4 regions of the Holzapfeliella sp. JNUCC 72 genome follow, and region 1 is predicted to be linked to each of the others. Evidence: predicted binding sites of a transcription regulator. Region 1 holds the regulator's gene; each other region holds the start of a gene.

Evidence for each region. The regulator HrcA, encoded in region 1, represses chaperone genes, less so after heat shock. The targets are predictions, from matches to a motif close to TTAGCACTCNNNNNNNNNGAGTGCTAA.
Region 2: the regulator HrcA is predicted to act here: its motif matches at 2,363-2,389, upstream of clpP (ATP-dependent Clp endopeptidase proteolytic subunit ClpP).
Region 3: the regulator HrcA is predicted to act here: its motif matches at 2,781-2,807, upstream of JNUCC72_RS01365 (ATP-dependent Clp protease ATP-binding subunit).
Region 4: the regulator HrcA is predicted to act here: its motif matches at 2,472-2,498, upstream of JNUCC72_RS00430 (ATP-dependent Clp protease ATP-binding subunit).

The regions. Positions count from the first base shown of each region.
Region 1 is NZ_CM132220.1:493,293-498,016, reverse strand. It holds gene dnaK (molecular chaperone DnaK) at 1-1,295, opposite strand, end outside; gene grpE (nucleotide exchange factor GrpE) at 1,322-1,864, opposite strand; gene hrcA (heat-inducible transcriptional repressor HrcA) at 1,876-2,931, opposite strand; gene ribF (riboflavin biosynthesis protein RibF) at 3,034-3,978, opposite strand; gene truB (tRNA pseudouridine(55) synthase TruB) at 3,998-4,724, opposite strand, start outside.
Region 2 is NZ_CM132220.1:796,672-801,395, forward strand. It holds gene JNUCC72_RS03915 (amino acid ABC transporter ATP-binding protein) at 1-740, opposite strand, end outside; gene JNUCC72_RS03920 (ABC transporter substrate-binding protein/permease) at 740-2,200, opposite strand; gene clpP (ATP-dependent Clp endopeptidase proteolytic subunit ClpP) at 2,414-2,995, shown strand; gene JNUCC72_RS03930 (MarR family winged helix-turn-helix transcriptional regulator) at 3,048-3,491, opposite strand; gene whiA (DNA-binding protein WhiA) at 3,511-4,452, opposite strand; gene JNUCC72_RS03940 (gluconeogenesis factor YvcK family protein) at 4,465-4,724, opposite strand, start outside.
Region 3 is NZ_CM132220.1:296,849-301,572, reverse strand. It holds gene JNUCC72_RS01380 (sensor histidine kinase) at 1-1, shown strand, start outside; gene JNUCC72_RS01375 (copper-translocating P-type ATPase) at 21-2,210, opposite strand; gene JNUCC72_RS01370 (phosphocarrier protein HPr) at 2,360-2,623, opposite strand; gene JNUCC72_RS01365 (ATP-dependent Clp protease ATP-binding subunit) at 2,880-4,724, shown strand, end outside.
Region 4 is NZ_CM132220.1:83,482-88,205, reverse strand. It holds gene JNUCC72_RS00435 (pectate lyase-like adhesive domain-containing protein) at 1-202, opposite strand, end outside; gene JNUCC72_RS00430 (ATP-dependent Clp protease ATP-binding subunit) at 320-2,437, opposite strand; gene JNUCC72_RS00425 (fructosamine kinase family protein) at 2,643-3,503, shown strand; gene JNUCC72_RS00420 (YbgA family protein) at 3,496-3,870, opposite strand; gene JNUCC72_RS00415 (catalase) at 3,978-4,724, shown strand, end outside.

The sequences.
Region 1 (4,724 bases):
TCTGTTAATTGGAAACGACCTAGCGTCTTGTTGTCAGCAGCCATTGGACGTTCACCTTGAAGAACGTGAATGTCTACAGCTGGTTGATTGTCAGCAGCTGTTGAGAAGACTTGTGACTTACTTGTAGGAATTGTTGTGTTACGTTCAATCAATTTAGTTGAAACGCCACCCATTGTTTCAATACCTAATGATAATGGTGTTACGTCAAGAAGAACAACATCTTTAACGTCACCTGAAATCACACCACCTTGAACAGCAGCACCTAAGGCAACAGCTTCATCAGGGTTGATTGAGTGATCAGGTTTTTTACCTGTCCAGTCTTCAACAGCTTTTTGAACTGAAAGAATACGTGTTGAACCACCGTTTAAGATAACTTTGTCAACTTCATCTTTTGAAAGTCCAGCATCTTTTAGTGCATTTTCAACTGGGATTCTTGTTCTTTCAACTAATTCAGCTGTAATTTCGTCGAATTTAGCACGAGTTAAAGTTGTTTCCAAGTGTAATGGACCTGCTTCACCTGCTGAGATAAATGGCAAGCTAATTTGAGTTGTTGTTACACCTGATAAATCTTTTTTAGCTTTTTCAGCTGCATCTTTTAGACGTTGTAATGCCATTTTATCTTTAGATAAGTCAATACCATTTTCGTCTTTAAATTGTGCAATCAACCAATCCATGATTGCTTCATCAAAGTCATCCCCACCTAAGTGAGTATCACCATTTGTTGAAAGTACTTGGAATACACCGTCACCTAATTCAAGGATAGAAACGTCAAATGTACCACCACCCAAGTCATAAACAAGGATTTTTTCGTCTTCTTCGGCTTTGTCTAAACCATAAGCTAAAGCACTAGCAGTTGGTTCGTTAACAATACGTTTAACATCTAAACCAGCAATCTTACCAGCATCTTTTGTTGCTTGTCTTTGTGAATCGTTGAAGTAAGCAGGCACTGTAATAACAGCTTCTGTTACTTCTTCACCTAAGTAATCTTCGCTGAATTTTTTAATGTGTTGTAAAATCATTGCTGAAATTTCTTGTGGTGTATATGACTTGTCACCAACAGTTACTTTGTAACCAGCTTCACCAATGTGACGTTTGATAGAAGAAATTGTGTCTGGGTTTGTAATTGCTTGTCTTTTAGCAACTTCCCCAACTTGAATTTCACCATCTTTAAAAGCAACAACAGAAGGAGTTGTACGGTTACCTTCTGGGTTTGCAATAATTTTTGGTTCTTTACCTTCTAAAACAGCAACTGCTGAGTTAGTTGTTCCTAAATCAATACCAATAACTTTTGACATAAATCAATAACTTCCTTTCGAATTTCTTAGTTTGCAACGCTAACCATTGCAGGTCTTAAAATACGATCTTTAAATAAGTATCCAGGTTGATAAACTTCAACAACTGTATCTTTTGGATGGTTTTCAGTTGCTTCAACTGTTTGGACAGCTTGGTGATAATTTGGATCAAAAGGTGCACCTTCTGCTTCAACTTCTGTAATACCTTTATCATTTAAAGCTTTCATTAATGCGTTATAAGTTAATTCAATCCCTTTTTTCAATTGGCTTGAAGCCTCATCGTCAGCTTGAACTTGTAGGGCTCTTTGTAAATTGTCTAAAGCTGGCAAAATTTCTTTTGCAAGGCTTTGACCTTCATATTTACTGAATTGAGCGAGTTCTTTTTGTTGACGTGTTTGAATATTTTGGATTTCAGCTTGTGAACGCAAGTATTTATCTTGTGCTTCTTCAAGCTCTTGTTGAAGTTTTTCAACTTCTGAAGGTTCTTCTGCTTCAACAACTTCTTCCGTTGTTTCTTCAACAGGTTCTTCGGTTGTATTTTCTTGTTTAATATCTTTTTCTTCGTTAGACACTGTCATCCTCCTTATCTAAACTTGCTATAATAATCTAGTAATTGATCTGCAAGTTCTTCTTTGAAGTAGTTCATTAAACTAATCATCTGTGAATAGGGCATGTTTGTTGGCCCTAGTAAAGCGACAATTCCATTTCCAAAGTCACCGACTTCATATGTAGCCGTCAATAGACTGTAGTCTTTCAATAAATCAAGCGGTAGCTCATCTCCTAAACGGACATGAACTGAAAATGCTGGATTGTTTAGACTATTTTCATGAATTAAATCTGAAAATATCTCTGGATGACTAAGCAACTGATAAAGTGACTTCAAATTATCCAAGTCATCAAAACTAGAATAATTGTTAAGGAGATTCAACTCACCATTAACGAATAGTTGATCAGTTTCAGTTGGTTTGAAAACATCCTTCAATAATTGAAGAAGAATCAAACTAGCTGTGTCCTCTTCAATACCGAGAATTGACATGAACTTCCCAGAAGAATAACTTGATACTTCATGTAAAGTTTTGCCCTTAACTGCCGTATTGATTTTCTCAACTAATGATTCTAGTTCTTTACCCGATACATCCTCAGGTAAGCGATAAAGCTGATTTTTGACGTCGCCATCGCTGGTGACCAAAATTGCCATCATTTGATGATTAGAAAGTGGCACGATGCGAAATTCAGTAATTCTGCAAAACTGAATTTCTGGACTAGCTACAAAAGCTGTATAACTAGTCAGATCAGATAATATTTTTGCCGAACGAGATACAATATCGTCAATTTTTTGAAATTGATGATTAAAATCCATTTGCAGTTTTTCATGCAAGTTTTCTGGCATATCTGTAGGCTGTAATAAATAATCTAGATAATAGCGATATCCCTTATTTGATGGGACACGACCAGAAGATGAATGTGTTTTTTCGATTAATCCTAATTCCTCAAGCTTAGCCATTTCATTTCTGATAGTGGCTGAAGAAACTTGAATCGTTAGTTCATCCATCAATGTCTTTGACCCAACAGGCTGTTGTGTCTTGTTAAAGACATTGATAATCATCTTTAATATTAGTTCTTGTCGTTTTGATAACATAGCGTCACCTCTTCGAATTAGCACTATTAAATTACGAGTGCTAACTATTAGAATATAACAACTAAATAGCAGAATGTCAAGATGACAGCTAAAATTATCAAGCTATTTTTTTAAGGTTTTGAAATAGGCTTTGCTATTGGCTTCGTCTTGGTTCAATTGTTCAATTAAAGCATCGATTGAGGGGTACTTTTCTTCTGGTCGAAGATAGTGATACCATCTCACATCAACAATTTCATCATAAATATCTTCATCAAAATCAAAAATATTGACTTCAACGGATAAATCTTTCACATCATCAAACGTAATGTTATAACCAACACTTGCCATCCCTTGATACCATTGGTTATGAACCTTCAATTCAACAGTATAGGCACCTGAGGCTAGGCCAACTTTATCTTCACTAGAAGCAATATTAGCCGTTGGAAATCCCAGTTTTCGGCCACGTTTGAACCCATGAACGACTTGTCCAGATGTCTGATAAATTGAATCTAGTAATTCATTAGCCTGATCGACGTCACCTTTTTCGATCAATCGACGAATTCGAGTTGAACTAACTTTTTCATTACCTTTGTTGTAACTGTCGACTTCATAAACATCAAACTTATTTTGAGCTAACTGTTTTAGCAATGACATATTAGCTACTTCTTTTTTTCCAAAAGTATAATCAAATCCTGCAACAACTGCTTTAACATTTAATTTAACCAGAACATCGTTGATAAATTCATCAGGTTGAACCTTAGCTAGCGGGCCATTGAAATTGCCAATATAGAAGATATCGACCCCTGCTTCATTCATCAATTGCTGTTTTTCACTTGTTGTAGTAATTAACGGCACAGTAACATCAGCTGGACCATATATTTTGCTAGGGTGCGTATTCATTGTCATAACAGCTAATTTCAAGTTTTGCTCTTGAGCAACTTTTTGACCTTTTTCAATTAATTGACGATGACCTAGATGAACACCATCAAAAAATCCAAGAACCAATACAATTCCTTGAGGTTCGACAATTTGATTATTAACTGGATAATCTAGTTCGTAACTACGCATACTTATCCTCCCTTATCGGTTAACTATTTTGAAGCAACATCATTTCCGGACGATAAAGTGGCGGATGTTTAACGTCTTTCTTGTAAATCGCTTTTATTTTTCGATTATGATACAAACATAGACGTTCTACGTCAATTGGAAATTTAAGTTTGGCACCATTTTGTACCATTTCAAACTCTTTATCGCTTAAATGGTAAGCCGGTTGATCTTCAAAGAAACGTTCAAGAGGTACCACATAATCAGGTGCTTTTTCAGGTTGTTCTTTTAAAGTCTCTAATAAAACAGCATCTTTCAACCCGAATCCAGCACTTTTAGCACGGGTCAATGAGCTCATAACAGCAGGAACGCCAAGAATATCGCCTAATTGTTTAATTAGTGTTCTCACATAAGTTCCCTTTGAACAAGTAATTTCAAATTTAAATCGTTGCTGCTTGTTTTGTTCATCGTAAGTAGATTGTCCTATTTTGGCATATTTAGATACCTTAATATGGCGAATTGGGCGTTCAACAGGAATGTTGTTTCGCGCATAATCATATAATCGACGCCCTTTAATTTTAACGGATGAATACATTGGCGGTAGTTGTTCAACATCCCCTGTTAGTTGTGCCATCGCTGCTACAATTTCTTCTTCTGAATAGGGGGTCTCAACATCTTGTGATTTCGTCACTTCACCATCTAAGTCTTCCGTATCAGTTTCAAAGCCTAAAATGGCTTCACCAATATACGTTTTATCATGGGTCTGCATC
Region 2 (4,724 bases), 300 kb from region 1:
AGCACTTTTGATAAAAAGTCTTGTGTTCGTTTGTGTTGTGGATGATCAAAGATTTGTTCAGGTGTTCCCTGTTCAATAATGTGTCCTTGATCAAAGAATAACACGTGGTCTGCTACTTCTTTAGCAAATCCCATTTCGTGAGTAACCACAAGCATGGTCATTCCTTCTTTAGCCACGTCTTTCATAACGCCTAAAACATCGCCAACCATTTCAGGATCTAACGCACTTGTTGGTTCATCAAAAAGCATCACATCTGGGTTCATCACAAGTGAACGCGCAATTGCGACACGTTGTTTTTGTCCACCTGATAGTGAGTCAACTTTGACTTCTGCTTTGTCACTTAGACCCACACGTTTAAGATATTGACGCGCTTTCTTTTCAGCTTCTTCTTGACTCATTAAGCCTAGTTCTCTTGGTGCTAAAGTCAAGTTATCAATCACGTTTAAGTTATTAAATAAGTTAAAGTGTTGAAACACCATGCCGATTTTTTCACGGACTTTATTGATGTCAGTTTCTTTACTGTTTAAATCATGACCATCAATGTTAATATTGCCACCAGTTGGTTCTTCTAAATGGTTTAGCATTCTCAAGAAAGTACTTTTACCTGATCCAGAAGGTCCAATAATAACCACAACTTGGTTACGTTTAACGTCTAAATCAACGCCTTTGATCACGTGATTGTCGCCATAACTCTTTTGCAAGTCACGAACTTTAATAATGTTTTCGGTTTTTTTAGCCATTATTTGTTCAACCTTCTTTCTACGTATTTAGAAGCCCATGTTAATAAGGTAATGATTACTAAGTAAATTAGTGCGATAATTGCCCAAACCTTGAATCCTTCAAGGTTTCTAGCAATAATAATCTTACCTGTTTGTGTTAGTTCAACTAATCCGATAATCGATAAGATTGACGTATCTTTCAATGTGATAATGAATTGATTGATAAATGATGGAATAATTAACTTAATTCCTTGTGGTAGCACAACTCGTCTCATGGCTTTACCAAATGGTAATCCAAGTGAACGTGCTGCTTCCATTTGTCCTTTATCAACAGACTTAATCCCACCTGCAATGAAGGCCGCTGTATAAGCCCCTTCATTGAACATTAAGGTGATAATTCCGGCAACAACAGCTGGAATTTTTACCCCTGTTAAGCTTGGGATACCTGTATAAATGAACAATGCTAATACTAGCAATGGCAATCCACGGAAAATATAAATAACTGTCGTTGAAATACCATTTAAGATTTTACTTGGGACAACGCCCATTAATCCGAAGACAATTCCAAAAATAGTTGCAAAGAAAATGGCCATAATCGTCAATGCCATTGTTTCTTTTAATCCATCTAATAATGCAGTACCGTTAACTTTTAGCAACCCTCCAAAAGTACTTTCACTTTCTTTTTGTTGCTTTTGTAATTCTAAAGCGTCTTTTCCTAAGTAACGTGACACGATTTGATCGTATTCGCCACTCTGCTTAATTTTTTCAAGACCTTTATTGAAGGCTTCCAGTAATTCTTGATTTTGACCTTTTTTAACTGAAAAACCATACTGACCTGTTGTGTTAGCTTCTGAAGATACCTTTAAAGCTGTCCCTTGGTTAATAGCATAGGTAATAACCGGCATATCTTCAAACAAACCAGCAGAATTACCAGTCAAAACATCTTGATACATGGAATTAGTGTCATCAAATGTTACAACTGTAAAGTCATATTTTTTAGCTTGTTCAATACCATAGTTAGCAGCGGCTGTCCCTGTTTTAACTGCGACTCTTTTACCTCTAGCATCTTCCATGGACTTGATTGAATCATTATTTTGTGCCGTTACAAAAACTGCCCCTGTGTTGAAATATGGTGTTCCAAAGTCCATTTTCTTCTCACGGTCAGCAGTAATTGTTGTCCCAGCAATCACACCATCTACTTGACCTGTATCAAGTGCTTGAACTGCAGCACTAAAGCCAAGTGGTAAAATCTTAACCTCAAAATTTTCAGCCTTAGCAACCGCTTTTATTATATCAATATCGATTCCTATGTACTCTGTATTGCTTGAATTAGCAAACTCAAAAGGTGGATACGTTACATCAGTCCCAATCTGGTAAACTTTTTTTTCTTCAGCCTTAGCGATCTCTTGATGACTGGTCATAAAAATACCACTCACTAAGAGTGCAAAGCTCATCACAACTAGCATAATTTTGCTTTTCATTGTAAACCCTCTCACACAAATAATGTTTTATTATAATACTTAATATAAATTTAAGATATCATATTTTAGTATAAAAACGCCAGTTTAATTTAGAATACAGCTGGTTTTAGCTTAGTAAATTTAGTCATTGCATATTGACCTTATTCTTATTTTATGATTAAATTAGCACAGTACTTAAAAGAGTGCTAATTACTAAAAGGAGGCACTTAAAATATGCTTATACCAACAGTTATTGAACAAACTTCTCGTGGTGAACGTTCTTACGATATCTATTCTCGTTTACTAAAAGATCGTATTATCATGTTATCTGGAGAAGTTAACGACCAAATGGCTAACTCAATTATTTCACAATTACTTTTCTTGGATGCCCAAGATTCTGAAAAAGATATCTCAATCTACATTAACTCACCTGGTGGGGTTATCACTTCTGGATTAGCTATTTTAGATACAATGAACTTCATTAAAGCTGATGTTCAAACAATTGCAACAGGTATGGCTGCGTCAATGGCCAGTGTCCTACTTGCAGGTGGAACAAAAGGTAAACGTTTTGCTTTACCTAACTCAACAGTTTTAATTCACCAACCTCTTGGTGGTGCTCAAGGACAAGCAACTGAAATTGAAATTGCCGCTGAAGAAATCCTAAAAACACGTAAAAAAATGAACAAAATTTTAGCTGATGCAACTGGACAAGATATTGAAACTATTCAAAAAGATACTGAACGCGATCATTATCTAACTGCACCAGAAGCAAAAGAATACGGTTTGATTGACGAAATCATGACTAACAAACGTTAATGATAATTCAATCAATAAAAAACACGCCTCAATTTTATGAGGCGTGTTTTTTTTATATTTCAAAACTGATTTTTGATAGTTTTGAACCTAATTGTGTCATCGTTTCTCTCAATGATTGATATTGTTCTGGTGTTAAGTCTAATTTACTCAAACAAAAGTTGAGATGATCATACAACTCTTGACGCTTTTTAAGAGCTGAAGGTGTTGGCTTCAAAATTAATCGACGTTCATCTTCTGAAGAATGACGACGCTTAACCCAATCAAGCTTTTCAAGCCTTCTTAATAAAGGTGTTAGCGTTCCACTATCAAGACCTACATTTTCACCCAGCTCTTTTACAGACATTGATTCATGCTCGTATAAAGCAAGCATTACAATATATTGTGCATACGTCAAATTAAAGGGTTCTAGTGCTTTTGAGTAAAATCTCTTAAAAAATTTATCTGCTTGATAAATCGAAAAGCATAGCTGCTCTCCTAGAATAATTTCATTATCCATAACCGATTCTCCAATTTATTTATTCTGTTCTAATCTTGTCTGCAATATCATTTAGCTTTTTAAATCTATGATTGATTCCAGATTTTGAAATTGGACCATCTGGAATTTTTGCAGCTAGTTCTTTTAGTGACATTTCTTGATTTTTTAATCTAAATGAAGCTAAAACTTGTAGTTTTTCTGGTAACATATCTAATCCATAAGTCTGCTCGATTAAACTGATATTTTCAACTTGTCTAGCCGCAGCATTTGCTGTTTTTTTCAAGTTAGCAGTATCACAATTCACTAAGCGATTAACCGAATTTCTCATGTCTCGCATAATTCTTAAATCTTCAAAAGCTAGCATCGCACTTGTTGCGCCTGTAATATTTAAAAATTCAGCAATCTGTTCTGCACCTTTTAGATAGGTGATGTAACCACTTCGCCTTTGCGTAGTCTTAGCATTTAAACTAAATTTATTCATAATTTTGGCGATTGCTTCATTGTGATTACGATGATTTGAATAAATTTCCAAGTGATATCGACTAGTTTCAGGATTGTTAATACTGCCACCTGTCAAAAATGCGCCTCTTAAATAACAAATGCTATCTTGCTGGCTGTCAATAACACGTTGTGGAATCGTTGTACTAATATCAAAAGAATTAGGCTTCATGATTTTTAAGTCATCTAATATTTCTGATACTTTTTCTTTAATTCTAACAACGTACTGGTTATTCTTTTTGAGTTTCATTTTTCTTGAAACAATAATTTCAGGTTCAATATTATATACTTTTTTCATCAAGGAAAATAAGCGTCGAGCTGTGGCTGGATGTTCAGTTATAACATTAAGTTGTAGCCTTTTATGACCAATTGAAATTGAACCGCTCATTCTGATGAATGCGGCTAGTTCAGATTTGGCATGCTCATCGTTAACTTCTAGTGACGCAAGCTCTTTTTTAACTTGGCTTGCATAAGATGCTACCATGCGCTTCTCCTTCTATAATAAATCTAATATTGCGTTTCTCACTTTTACCCCATCATGGTAAATATTTTTATTTTTGATATCTAAAAAATCGCCTGAGATAACTTTGACGCCATTATTTAATAAGGCTTCTTCATCATGTTCAACAGGTTTGAGGTATCCTTTAGGTGAATTTTGGTGGACTATTTTTTGAGGGATTTGGCGGTTATTAACTAAAACAGTATCAACCGTGCGCGTTTTAAGATGACGGTTGATAATTTCAAGATGGTTATAAT
Region 3 (4,724 bases), 200 kb from region 1:
ATCTACTGTTCTTTTTTTATTTAGGCTTTAAATTTTAGAGTCATAGCATTAATTGCGACAATCACTGTTGATAATGACATCAAAATAGCGCCTACAGCTGGATTTAGCATGAAACCAAATGGTGCTAATACACCGGCTGCTAATGGTAATGCTAAGATGTTATAACCTGCACCCCACCATAAATTTTCAACCATTTTGCGCTTCGTTAACTTCGTTAAGTCAAATAAGGCTAATACTTTGTCTAATGATTGACTAGTCAACACAACATCCGCCGCATCAATTGCAACATCAGTTCCTGAACCGATTGCGACACCAATGTCAGCTGCTGCTAACGTTGGTGCATCATTAATACCATCCCCAATCATCATGACACGATGATTGTTTTGGTGTAGTTGATGAATGTAGTGTAACTTATCTTGTGGTAATAATTGCGCATGAACCTCACTAATTCCAAGCTGATCAGCAACTTTTTGAGCTGTTAATGCATTATCCCCCGTTAACATAACAGGTACAATATTTTGTGCTTTTAAATTCTCAATAAATGACTGTGCTTCAGGTTTGATTTTATCCCCTGCAGCAACTACCGCTAAAACTTGATGGTCATCAACTAAGTAAGAAACGGTTAATCCTTGAGAAGCCAGTTGTTGATATTGATCAGCATCAACCGCTAAGTTTTGTTGTTCTAAATAAGCTTTTGAAACAATCTTGTAGTCTTTGTCTGCGACAGTTCCTGACAAGCCCACACCTTTTATTGCACTAACTTCAGTTGGTGCTGGTACATGAATGTGGTGATCTTCAGCAAATTTTACAATACTTTTAGCAACTGGGTGACTAGATTGTGATTCCAACGCTGCTGCAATTGCAAGTGCGTCTTCTTTTGAAACATTTTGACTAAGACTTTCAAAATGAGCAACCTCAAACTTACCGTCTGTTAAAGTCCCAGTTTTGTCGAGTGCAATATAATCAATTTGAGAAGTTAATTCAATTACGTCACGATTTTTGATTAGTAGTCCATTAACGGCTGAAAGTGATGTAAAGCGAGCAGTTACAAGTGGAATTGCTAATCCTAAAGCGTGTGGACAAGCAATAACTAGCACTGTCACTAATACCAAGAAGGCATTTGATACTGTTCCAAAGAATAGCCAAGTAATAAACGCAATTAAGCCAACTGTTACAGCAGCATAAAATAACCAACCGGCAACTTTATCAGCCAATGTTTCAACCTTAGATTTATTTTGTTGCGCATCCATTACTAATTGTTTGATTTTTGAGAGGTAACCACTGTCACCAATACCGGTTACTTGCACCAAAATAGTGCCATCTTCATTGGTTGACCCACCAATTACGGTTTCCCCAGCAGCTTTCGCTACTGCTTTAGATTCACCAGTTACAAGGAATTCGTTAACTTGTGTCGTTCCTTTCGTGATAACACCGTCTGCTGGAATCGTTTCTCCTGCTTTTATCATAACCGTTTGATTTTCTTTAACTTCAGATAACAGTACTTCATGTGCGTGACCATTTTCATCGACTAATTGTGCTTTTTCAGGTAATAACTTCGATAAATTATCCAAAGCATTATTAGCCTGCATTGTAGCGTTCATTTCAATCCAGTGACCTGCAATCATAATGACAATTAATGTTGCCAGTTCAAAGAAAAAGTTCATCGTGTGTTGATGGAAGAACTCATTTGCAACAAACGAGTATAAACTATAGAAATAAGCGACACTAATTCCCATCGCAATCAACGTCATCATTGCCGGAGATTTATGCTTAATCTCATCTTTTGCACCTAATAAAAATGGCGCCCCACCATAAAAGTATAATATAGTAGATAAAATTAGCACCAGCCATTGCGACCCTGGAAATTCAAATTGGAAAAACAATGGCATATCCATCATTGGTGACAAGAAGACTACTGGTATCGCAAGAATTAACGAAATAATTAGTTTTTGTTTCAAATTGCCCATGTGCCCCATGCCATGACCGTGCATACTATGATCCATACCTTCATGTCCCATGTGAGAATGATCCACATGCATATGATCGTGATGTGACATATTTGAATGGTCCATCTCCATATGGTCATGATGCGCATGTTTGCTGTGATCCATATGTGACATTTGATCGTGATTCATAGTTGAGTGATCCATATGATCCATGTGCGAATGGTCCATATGGTGTTGATGATTATCGTGTTTTTGATTTTTCATCAATACTACCCCTTTCAAAATTTATCTCTTCACTGGTAGTATATCACTTAGCTAACTTTTTGTAAGTACCTATTTAATTTTGGGCAAAAAAAAAGCACCAATATAACTATTGATACTAAAATAACCGCTTGGCTATTAAAAATTATGTCTTAAACAAGACCTTCTTTTTTCATTGTGTCGTCAATTGCATCTAAAGCTGCAGAAGCATCATCGCCATCAACGCTTACAATAACGTCAGATCCTTGTCCAACACCTAAAGACATCACACCCATGATTGATTTTAAATCAACGGTTTTGCCTTGGTATTCTAATGTAGATTTTGAATCGAACTTACTAGCTGTCTGAACTAGTAATGTAGCTGGACGTGCATGAATTCCGGTTTCGGATGTAATGTGATAGTCGCGTTTTTCCATGTCTATCTATCTCCTTTTAAATAAAAATGGACTGAAGAATTAAGTCTTCTCCTACAATTAAAGATTATCATTTTTTAGATTAAATAACAATAAGTATATTCCCATTATAGACGCTTGTCTTCACATTTTTAATTATTTTTTGTAAGTTAATTGGGTTTTAGCACTTGAAATATAAGAGTGCTAAAAGTATAATGTACATATTCCTTTTGAAAGTCAAATTCACTTTCAAATTTTTTGCAGAAAGGTGTGACTTTATATGGTTTGTCAAAACTGTCATCAAAATGATGCTACAATCCATCTTTATACAAGTGTTAATGGTAGCCGCAAGGAGTTAAACCTTTGCCAAAACTGTTATCAACAAATTAAAAATCAACAAAACAGTTCTGAATTCTTCAATTCAAAACAAGATAATAATAACGATAACATCTTTGGCTTTTCAAATTTTGACGATTTATTCGCTCAACTTAGCCAAGATAACCCTAACCAAAAACAACGCGCTAAAAATAATGGCGGTAATAATGATGATAACACCTTGCTTGGACAATTTGGTGTTAACCTCACTGAATTAGCTAAAAAAGGCAAAATCGATCCTGTTATTGGCCGTGATAAGGAAGTTGCTCGTGTTATCGAAGTCCTAAACCGTAGAACCAAGAATAACCCGGTTCTAATTGGTGAAGCGGGTGTTGGTAAAACAGCAGTTGTTGAAGGCCTTGCCCAACAAATTGCAGATGGTGCTGTGCCTTCTAAACTTCAAAATCGCAAAGTTGTTCGTTTAGACGTGGTTTCTCTTGTTCAAGGCACTAGCATGCGTGGACAATTTGAACAACGTATGCAACAACTCATGGATGAGTTAAAACAAGATCCAGATATTATCTTATTCATTGACGAAATCCATGAAATCGTTGGAGCAGGTAATGCTGATGGCGGTATGGATGCTGGTAACGTCTTAAAACCTGCTCTTGCTCGTGGTGAAATTCAATTAGTTGGTGCGACAACTTTTAGTGAGTACCGCACAATTGAAAAAGATGCCGCTCTTGCTCGTCGCTTCCAACCTATTCAAGTCAAAGAACCTAGCGTTGATGAAACTGTGAAAATTTTGCATGGTCTTCAAAAGAAATATGAAGATTACCATCACGTTAAATATGATGAAAAAGCAATTACAGCAGCAGCTAACCTATCTAACCGCTACATCCAAGACCGCTTCTTACCAGATAAAGCGATTGACCTACTTGATGAAGCTGGTTCTCGTATGAACTTAACTATCCCAGCTGTTGATACTCATACACTCAAAAAACGTATTGATGAAGCTGAAAAATTAAAACAAGATGCACTAAAACAAGAAGATTACGAAAAAGCGGCTTATTACCGCGATCAAATCGAAAAATATCAAAAAATGAATGAAAGTAATTCTGAAGATCCTGACAAGATGCCTGTTATTTCTGAAAAAATCATTGAAAAGATTATTGAAGAAAAAACAAACATTCCTGTTGGCGATTTAAAAGAACAAGAACAATCTCAACTTATTCATCTGGCTGATGACTTAAAAGAACATGTTATCGGTCAAGATAAAGCGGTTTCTGAAGTTGCTCGTGCTATCCGCCGTAACCGTGTTGGGTTCAACAAATCTGGTCGCCCTATTGGTTCCTTCATGTTTGTTGGCCCGACAGGTGTTGGTAAGACAGAACTAGCTAAGCAACTAGCTAAACAATTGTTTGGAACAAAAGATTCAATGATTCGTTTTGACATGTCTGAATACATGGAAAAACAAGCTGTTTCAAAACTTATCGGTTCTGCTCCAGGTTACGTTGGCTACGAGGAAGCTGGTCAATTAACTGAAAAAGTTCGTCGAAACCCTTATAGCTTAATTTTACTAGATGAAATCGAAAAAGCTCATCCAGATGTCTTGCATATGTTCTTGCAAATTCTAGATGATGGTCGTCTAACTGATTCACAAGGACGTACGGTTTCTTTCAAAGACACAATCATCATTATGACTTCTAATGCTGGTCAAGCTGTGCAAGAAGCTAGCGTTGGGTTCAGCGCAACAATGAATGACGAAAACCATTCGGTTATCAACCGTCTTTCAGACTACTTCCAACCT
Region 4 (4,724 bases), 410 kb from region 1:
TACTTAATGCCTCGTACAATTGTTGTGCAGTACTTACATTTTTCACACTGTTGTCTGTTGATTGATCATCAGCCAAAACAGTTTGTCCTGTATTAACCCCTGTATGCGCTAAAAAACCAGTTGTTAAAGCTACACTACAAAGTGCTACTGAAACAGCCCCCGCTAGTTTTTTATAATTTTTATTTTTTGTTTGTTTACCCATTTGCTACACTCCCGTACAATAGTTATTTTAGTCCCATTATCAAATTCTTTTTACTAGAAGTCAATTATCAGCTACTAAAAAAGCACACCTCGAACGAGATGTGCTTTTTCATATATTCTATTCATAATTTTCGTTTGATTCTTCTTTTGTTTCAAGTTTTGATTCTTCGACTTTAGCTTCTTCTTTTTCTTGCTTTGGTAATTCCGCAATTTTTTCATTGTTCATCATCAAGAAGTTATCCTTAACTGTAAAGTTAATTTCTTTCAACTTAGAGTCAGCTAAAATAGCTTTGGCAGCGGGTGTTTGTAAATCTTGTTCAACGACACGACGCAATGGACGAGCACCGAATTTTTCATCATAACCTTTTTCAACCAAATAGTGTTTAGCTTCATCTGAAACCGTCATTTTAACGTGGCGTTTTTCAAGACTATTAGCCATGTGGTCTAAGTAAAGATCCACAATTTTAATTAAGTCTTTTTGTTTCAATGAGTTAAATGGCACAATGGCATCCAAACGGTTCAAGAATTCAGGACGGAAGTAAACTTCTAGAGCCTTCATCAAGTCACCTTTATCTTTAATCAAGTTATCTGAGTAACCTGCATTAGAAGTCATAATCAAGATGGTATCTTTGAAGGATACGGTACGTCCTTGAGCATCTGTTAGGCGACCGTCATCCATAATTTGTAACAAAGCGTTGAAGATATCTGGATTTGCTTTTTCAATTTCATCCATCAAAATCAAGCTATAAGGTTGGTGACGAACTTGTTCAGTCAATTGACCGCCTTCTTGGTAACCGATGTAACCAGGAGCAGACCCGATTAATTTGTTAACAGATGTTTTATCTTGGTATTCACTCATATCTAAACGAATAAAGTGGTCATCTGAACCAAACATGCTTTTAGCTAATTGTTTAGCTAATTCAGTTTTACCAACACCGGTAGGACCAGCGAATAAGAATGAACCAGTAGGACGGTTTTCATCTTTAAAGACTTTCTTACGAGCAATCGCATCGGTAATCGTATCGATAGCTTCATCTTGGTCAATCACAACATCTTTTAAGTGTTTAACCAAATCTTCAGATTTTTGACTTTCATCTGCGTGAATTTCACTCATTGAAATTTTCGTCTTTTGTTCAATTAGTTGATACATATCTTTTGCGGTAACACTTGGCAATTCGGTATCATCAACATTTTGCAATTGTTTGTGAGCTTTTTCGACTTCGCCTTTTATTTCTTGTGCTTTCTTAAAGTCTTCTGCTTGAACAGCCGCATCTTTTTCACGCTCTAGTTTTGCGATATGTTCACGTAATTGTGTTTCATCTTTTGGTGCTTGGTATAAGCCCTTTTTAGCACCTGCTTCATCAAGTAAGTCAATTGCTTTATCTGGTAAGTAACGTCCTTGAATGTAACGTTTTGATAATGTAACTGCTAATTTGATTGCTTCTTCATCATATTTAACATGGTGATAACTTTCATACTTAGGAGCTAAGCCTTCAAGAATTTGGATAGCTTCTTCAACTGAAGGTTCACCAACTTTAACTTCTTGCAAACGACGAGCTAATGCGGGGTCTTTTTCAATACGTTGGAATTCACTCGTTGTTGTAGCACCGATTAAACTCAAATCGCCACGAGCAAGTGCAGGTTTCAAAATATTAGCTGCATCGCCATTATTATTTTCACTATCAACACTACCAGCACCAACAATATTATGAATTTCATCGATGAATAAGATAATATTTGGATTTTTTGAAGCTTCATCAATAATTTTTTGTAATTTTTCTTCAAAGGCACCACGTAGAGAAGAGCCTGCAACCAATTCATTGATGTTTAATTCAATAATGTGGGCATCTTTTAGACGTTCTGGCACATTACCTTCTGCAATACGTTGAGCTAATCCTTCAACAATCGCTGTTTTACCAACACCTGCAGGTCCAACTAAAACAGGATTATTCTTATTACGACGACTCAAAATTTCAATCACATTTTCAACTTCTGAGTCACGTCCAATAACTGGATCATATTTATTTTCTTTTGCTTGTTTAACTAAATCAATTCCAATTGATTGTTCTTGTTGTTGAGGGTTTTGAACTTGTGTTTGTTGTTTCAAACCATCTTGATTGGAGTGGATGGGGATATCTCGACGGGTAGAGAAAGTGCCTGAGTTTGAGAAGAAATCTCTATTCAAAGAATCAAATAACGCATCAAAATCACTAAAACCATTACTATAGTTAGCCATATCTAACACTCCTTATAATCTATGTAACAATTTTTTAGCACTTGATTACTTCGAGTGCTAATCTTTTGTTCGACTTTATAATACAACGGTTATGTAAAAGATACAACTAGAAAAACTCAAAATTCGAAACTTTTTTATTTAGCTATTGGAAACCCCATCTTAACTGTATTAAGATGGGGTTACTACTTAATTTTGAGGTGAAATAATGTCACAATCTATCCATAATATCGTTAAAAATTTAAACTTGCCTGAGCCAGTTGAAAAGTACTCAGCTGTGACAGGTGGCGATATCAACCAAGCTTTTCACGTTTATACACACAGCTATTCCTTCTTCTTACTTGTTCAGCAAAATGCTACACGTCAGTTTTTTAGTCATGAAGTCGCTGGATTAAAGGCTTTAGGTAAATTTGCTAAAACCCCTCAAGTGCTAGATTTCGGTGATAATGGACAAGATGCTTATTTACTACTTGAATATATTGATCACTTACCACATGGTAATCAATATGAGTTAGGGCAAGCTCTAGCCAAAGTTCATCAATCAACTAGTCCTAATCAACAGTTTGGATTCGACAGTAATTTTGAATTAGGCAATTTTACTGGTGATAACCAGTGGCAAGATAATTGGTATGATTTTTTCGTTAATCAACGATTTGAACCGCTACGAAAACTCATTATTCACAATCATAATTGGTCCGTTGAACTCGAACATCTCTATCAAAACATGCTACAACAATTTCAACATGACCTAACCAATCATCAAAGCATCCCCAGCTTATTGCATGGCGACCTTTGGGGAGGCAACATTATGTTTGACCTAGACCAGCACCCTGTTTTCATCGACCCTGCCGTTTATTACGGTGACCGTGAATTTGATATCGCCATTACACAAGTCTTTGGTGGTTTTGACCAGAATTTTATTCAAGGTTATCAAGACACTTACCCGCTTGATGACGGTTATCAAGATAGACTAGTTTATTACAAACTCTACTATATGATGTTTCATTTAAGTGAGTTTGGATCTATCTACCAGCCAAGTGTATATCGCTTACTCCAACAATTTATTTAAAATACGACTGTAACAACGTTGACGCCAATAAGTAGTTAACGTTGTATTTTTTTGTCATTTCTGCTAAAAAAGGGCCTAATTCATCATGGTCAAGCGTAAAGTCAGCTTGTAGTTGTCTAAACTGTTCCTTTTCAGCTTCCGTGGCAATTTTTTTAAAGTATCCCCATACATGTTGATAAGCATTCATCATATTGCCACGATCTAATGGCGCGACTTTTGCTTCTTCAATAATCTCTTCATAGCGTTTCTTTTTATCGTCAGTCCAATTATTACCTTTAGCCAATTGTCTGACTTCGTTATAAAACTTTTGAGAGCGTGACATCAGCCAATATTTATTTTGAGCCCACTCTTTTTGCCAATTTTCCAAATTAAACGACTCCTTTTAAATTACTTTCTACAATTATAACGAGCTAGAGTAAATAATTGAATATTTTTAAGTTTAGTTCTACAATAATCGCGAAAGAGGGTAATATTATGTCAAAAAATTTAACAACTAGTGAAGGCCAACCTTGGTCAGATAATCAACATTCACAAACTGCTGGCAAGCGTGGCCCAGTTCTTATTCAAGATTATCAATTACTTGAAAAATTAGCTCACTTTAACCGTGAACGCATCCCCGAACGTGTCGTTCATGCTAAAGGTTCAGGGGCTAAAGGTTACTTTGAATTGACACATGATATGAGTGCTTATACTAAAGCCGATGTTTTCAATGGCAAAGGTAAAAAAACACCTTTAATCACACGTTTTTCTCAAGTAGCTGGTGAAAGCGGTTATCCTGATACTTATCGTGATGTTCGTGGCTTTGCGGTCAAATTCTATACACAAGAAGGAAACTACGATATTGTGGGTAACAATACACCCGTCTTCTTTATCAATGATCCATTGAAGTTTCCTGACTTTATTCACTCACAAAAACGTAATCCAAAAACACATACTAGAAGCCAAGATATGCAATGGGACTTCTGGTCACATTCACCAGAAACACTTCACCAAGTCACTATCTTAATGAGTGACCGTGGTATTCCTGCAAGTTACCGTACAATGCATGGTTATGGTAGCCATACTTTCAAATGGGTTAATGATAAAGGTGAACAATTCTTTGTGAAATATCACTTTAGAACTAACCAAGGTGTTCATAATATGTCTAATGAATTAGCTGCCAAACTTTGTGGTGACGACCCTGACTATCTTCAAAATGAACTTTTTAATTCTATTGAAGAA